Regions from separate parts of the Sporofaciens sp. JLR.KK001 genome, predicted to be linked through region 2. Evidence: a T-box and tRNA genes for the amino acid it is inferred to sense, from the RefSeq annotation. Region 2 holds a T-box; the other holds one or more tRNA genes.

Region 1 (2,454 bases), on a different contig from region 2:
ATGCGCAAAATCCTACGCAACCGGGAGAAAGAACTTTCTTTTTCACGATACTGTGAATGGTGCGAGATCAAGCTCCATCATCTACAGCCTGGTAGAAACGGCAAAAGCAAATAACCTGAACGTGTTTCAATACCTTTACACACTATTGCTTTACATGCCAGACTATAAACAGGAGCCCGCAGGTGTGGAAGCAATGATGCCGTGGAACGACTTTATAAAGGAACGATGTTCCAAGGTGATGGACACGGAAACAGAAACACCGGAGAACCGGGGGCAGATACCGCTTTGATAGCTGCCCCTTATTTGTGATGAAAAAACAATCGTTGATAAAAGCTGTATTCGCTTATAGTTCCAGGATTCTATGAACCTTTCCAGTTTTGAACTTATAATTCTTATATACTTCGGTTCATTAAGAACTTGATTATAAACAAATCTTGAATCACGTCATTCACTTGTCAGTCAAAAAGATTTCCCACAGATTTTAGAATATGTAAAACCGGTAGGTTATTCATCGCTTACAAAAGAAAGAAGCTGTACATGAAAAAATAAACAGTGCAATCGCACTATGATCTGCTATAATTTTGCTATAGTAGCCCTGGAAAAGCTATAATATTGCTATGAAAAAATAAAGGAATTAATAAGAATTGAAACAAACACTGAAACAGCCCAGAAACCGCTTAAAATCTACGTTTCTGGGCTATTTCTTTCACTGAGCGTGCCGGGGTTCGAACCCGGGACAACTTGATTAAAAGTCAAGTGCTCTACCAACTGAGCTACACACCCATATCATAATTTGAGTAAACAAAATGCCCAGAGCCGGAATCGAACCAGCGACACGAGGATTTTCAGTCCTCTGCTCTACCAACTGAGCTATCTGGGCGGATTGCGGGGGCAGGATTTGAACCTACGACCTTCGGGTTATGAGCCCGACGAGCTTCCAGACTGCTCCACCCCGCGATATTCTATTATTTGCTTCTTACGAAGCCAAGCCGATGATCGGACTCGAACCGATAACCTGCTGATTACAAATCAGCTGCTCTGCCAATTGAGCCACATCGGCACGTATTATCATAGACTTAAGATGGGAAAGGATTCGAACCGTTTTGGTTTTAGCAAACGATTCACACTTTGCCACCAATGGATGGGGAAGGATTCGAACCTTCGAAGGCGTTGCCAACAGATTTACAGTCTGCCCCCTTTGGCCACTCGGGAACCCATCCAAATATATATGGGACCTATAGGGCTCGAACCTATGACCCTCTGCTTGTAAGGCAGATGCTCTCCCAGCTGAGCTAAGATCCCATATAACGACCCAGAAGAGACTCGAACTCTCGACCTCCGCCGTGACAGGGCGGCGCTCTAACCAACTGAGCCACTGGGCCATATAAAAGGTATTCATATACCTTCAAAACTGCATACAAGAAATCTTATTCATCCTCTTACCTATCTCCGCTTTGGTCATGCCCTCGACCGATTAGTTGCGGTCAGCTCCATACATTACTGCACTTCCACCTCCGCCCTATCTACCTTGTCGTCTTCAAGGGGTCTTACAACTTGCGTTGGGATATCTCATCTTGAGGGGGGCTTCACGCTTAGATGCCTTCAGCGTTTATCCCCTCCCGGCTTGGCTACTCTGCCATGACCTTGATAAGTCAACAGATACACCAGCGGCCAGTCCATCCCGGTCCTCTCGTACTAAGGACAGCTCCTCTCAAATATCCTACGCCCACGCCGGATAGGGACCGAACTGTCTCACGACGTTCTGAACCCAGCTCGCGTACCGCTTTAATGGGCGAACAGCCCAACCCTTGGGACCTACTTCAGCCCCAGGATGCGATGAGCCGACATCGAGGTGCCAAACCACTCCGTCGATGTGAACTCTTGGGAGTGATAAGCCTGTTATCCCCAGGGTAGCTTTTATCCGTTGAGCGATGGCAATCCCACTTTATACCACCGGATCACTAAGTCCTACTTTCGTACCTGCCCCACCCGTCGGTGTCGCAGTCAAGCTCCCTTCTGCCTTTGCGCTCTCCGAATGGTTTCCGTCCATTCTGAGGGAACCTTTGAGCGCCTCCGATACCCTTTCGGAGGCGACCGCCCCAGTCAAACTCCCCACCTGACATTGTCCCCAGGCCGGCTTACGGCCTCTGGTTAGAAATCCAATACTGCAAGGGTGGTATCCCAACAGCGGCTCCATGGCAACTGGCGTCACCACTTCTCTGCCTCCCACCTATCCTGTACATGCAATACCGAATCCCAGTATCAAGCTGGAGTAAAGCTCCATGGGGTCTTTCCGTCCTGGCGCGGGTAACCAGCATCTTCACTGGTACTTCAATTTCACCGGGTGCATTGTCGAGACAGTGCCCAAATCATTACGCCTTTCGTGCGGGTCGGAACTTACCCGACAAGGAATTTCGCTACCTTAGGACCGTTATAGTTACGGCCGCCGTTTAC
Region 2 (2,454 bases):
GATCCTGCCCTTCGAGATCGCCATGGAGGTGCATGACAAGAGATTGTATGTCACCGGAGCAGAAGGCAAGAGATTCACTGGAGACTATGCATGGACGCTGGAGGCAGTCCAGAATGTGATCAAGAACGGGTTAGAGTATACGCCGGACGGAGGAAGCCTGTCTATTGGCTGTGATGAGAATCCGCTCTATACGGAGATAGTGATCACGGACTCGGGACCGGGGATCCCCAAGGAAGACCTGCCTCATCTGTTCGAGCGGTTCTATCGGGGAGAGAATGCCGGAACAGACAGCTTCGGAATCGGGCTTGCGCTGGCTCAGATGATACTTGCGCGGGAGAATGCGGTGATCCAGGCACAGAATGCGGCAAAAGGCGGCGGGCAGTTTCGGATACGCTTTTATAAGACATAGGATGATCTGACTGCCTGAGATATTTCATAAAATATAATAAAATATTTTAACAAAAATCTGTCTTGACAAAGTTTGATAAATGCGGTAGGATTCTATTCAAACATATATCGCATATGTGAAAAGGCTTTGAAAAGAAAAAGTAGTGATCTATACACCCATACAGAAAGCCGCCGGCTGATGAGAGGCGCATGAAGGAATGGATCATGAATACATCTTGGAGCTGCACACCGAAAGCGTGCGCCGGGGATTAGAAGACGGAAGCAAGCGAGTAGGCTGTGACGTAGGGCATACGTTAACATGCAGGGCCGTGATCTGCGGCTTACTAAGACCGGTGATGCGAGTGACCGGTGAATCAAGGTGGTACCACGGGAATGATCCGTCCTTATCTTATGATAAGGGCGTTTTTTTTATTCCCGCGAGCAACGAGCCAAGCGGGCATGCTTGCATGCGCATTTGGCGACTGCCGCGGGGTCTTTGACTCCAATTCGGCTCGTTGTTACGTGAAAGTAAAAGAGAGGAGATACATGGATTATGGGAATTTATGAAGAATTACAGGCAAGAGGTCTGATCGCGCAGGTGACAGACGAGGAGGAGATCAGAGAGCTGATCAATAACGGCAAGGCAACCTTCTACATCGGATTTGATCCGACGGCAGACAGCCTTCATGTGGGGCACTTTATGGCATTGTGCCTGATGAAGCGTCTTCAGGAGGCGGGGAATAAACCGATCGCCCTGATCGGAGGCGGGACGGCGATGATCGGGGATCCTTCCGGCAGAACGGATATGCGCCAGATGATGACGGAGGAGACGATACAGCATAACTGCGACTGCTTCAAGAAGCAGATGAGCCGTTTTATTGATTTGTCAGAAGGAAAAGCGCTGATGGTCAACAATGCGGACTGGCTTAAGGATCTGAATTACATCGAGGTGCTGCGGGAGGTAGGCGCGCATTTCAGCGTGAACAGGATGCTGACGGCAGAGTGCTACAAGCAGAGAATGGAGAAGGGACTTAGCTTCCTTGAATTCAATTACATGATCATGCAGAGCTACGACTTCTATGCATTGTTCCAGAAATACGGCTGTAACCTGCAGTTTGGCGGCGACGATCAGTGGAGCAATATGTTAGGGGGAACAGAGCTGATCCGCCGTAAGCTTGGCAAGAACGCAAGCGCAATGACGATCACGCTGCTGCTGAATTCCGAAGGGAAGAAGATGGGGAAGACCCAGAAGGGCGCGGTATGGCTTGATCCGGAGAAGACGACTCCGTTCGAGTTCTATCAGTATTGGAGAAATGTTGCAGATGCAGACGTACTGAAATGTATCCGTATGCTGACATTCCTTCCGCTTGAGGAGATCGATAAGATGGATTCTTGGGAAGGGGCGCAGCTCAACACAGCCAAAGAGATCCTTGCATTCGAGTTGACCAAGATGGTTCACGGCGAGGAAGAGGCCAAGAAAGCGCTCGCTGCAGCGAAGGCGCTGTTCAGCCAGGGGGCGGCGGTGGATATGCCTTGCGTTGAACTGACGGCAGCGGACCTTACGGACGGTAAGATCGATATCCTGACGATGCTGGTGAAGGCGGGCTTAGTTCCAAGCAAATCCGAGGCGCGTCGTGCGGTCACCCAGGGAGGCGTATCGGCAGACGGGGAGAAGCTTACGGATATCTATACAGAATTCACAGGCGACAGGCTTGGCGGCGAAGGAATCGTGCTGAAGAAGGGAAAGAAGAATTTTAAGAAAATAGTCATGAAATAATAAAAGGGGCTGCCGAATGACGATATCATCGTTAAATCGGCGGCCCTATTGATAACCGTTACATTACTTTTAAGTATTGTACGCTGTAGGCAGGCAGTTCCAGACTTCCGTTCATGGTTACTTTCTCTTCGGTCAGCAGATCCAGCGCATTGCCGTTAAGATCCTGATGGCGCGCCGTGTAAGGAGAATCTGACGCGTTGATCGCGATCATGACGCATTCATCGTTAGAGCGGCGTTCAAATACCAACTGATGGTTCTGGATCACCACATTCCTGTATGAACCGTTGCAG

Evidence for each region. A T-box is a leader RNA that pairs with one kind of tRNA and senses whether it is charged. The one in region 2 lies ahead of tyrS (tyrosine--tRNA ligase), so its partner is inferred to be a tRNA-Tyr.
Region 1: it has a tRNA-Tyr gene. The T-box ahead of tyrS (tyrosine--tRNA ligase) is inferred to sense a tRNA for this amino acid. The anticodon was not compared.

Annotation. Positions count from the first base shown of each region.
Region 1 covers NZ_JAYMNO010000002.1:915,185-917,638, forward strand. Annotated here, with positions in the region: gene VSQ62_RS29570 (transposase domain-containing protein) at 53-289, shown strand; tRNA gene VSQ62_RS29575 (tRNA-Lys) at 711-783, opposite strand; tRNA gene VSQ62_RS29580 (tRNA-Phe) at 808-880, opposite strand; tRNA gene VSQ62_RS29585 (tRNA-Met) at 884-957, opposite strand; tRNA gene VSQ62_RS29590 (tRNA-Thr) at 988-1,060, opposite strand; tRNA gene VSQ62_RS29595 (tRNA-Tyr) at 1,139-1,220, opposite strand; tRNA gene VSQ62_RS29600 (tRNA-Val) at 1,230-1,302, opposite strand; tRNA gene VSQ62_RS29605 (tRNA-Asp) at 1,309-1,382, opposite strand; rRNA gene VSQ62_RS29610 (23S ribosomal RNA) at 1,455-2,454, opposite strand, start outside.
Region 2 covers NZ_JAYMNO010000001.1:4,760,304-4,762,757, reverse strand. Annotated here, with positions in the region: gene VSQ62_RS24215 (sensor histidine kinase) at 1-409, shown strand, start outside; T-box leader at 527-796, shown strand; gene tyrS (tyrosine--tRNA ligase) at 941-2,164, shown strand; gene VSQ62_RS24205 (alpha-amylase family glycosyl hydrolase) at 2,223-2,454, opposite strand, start outside.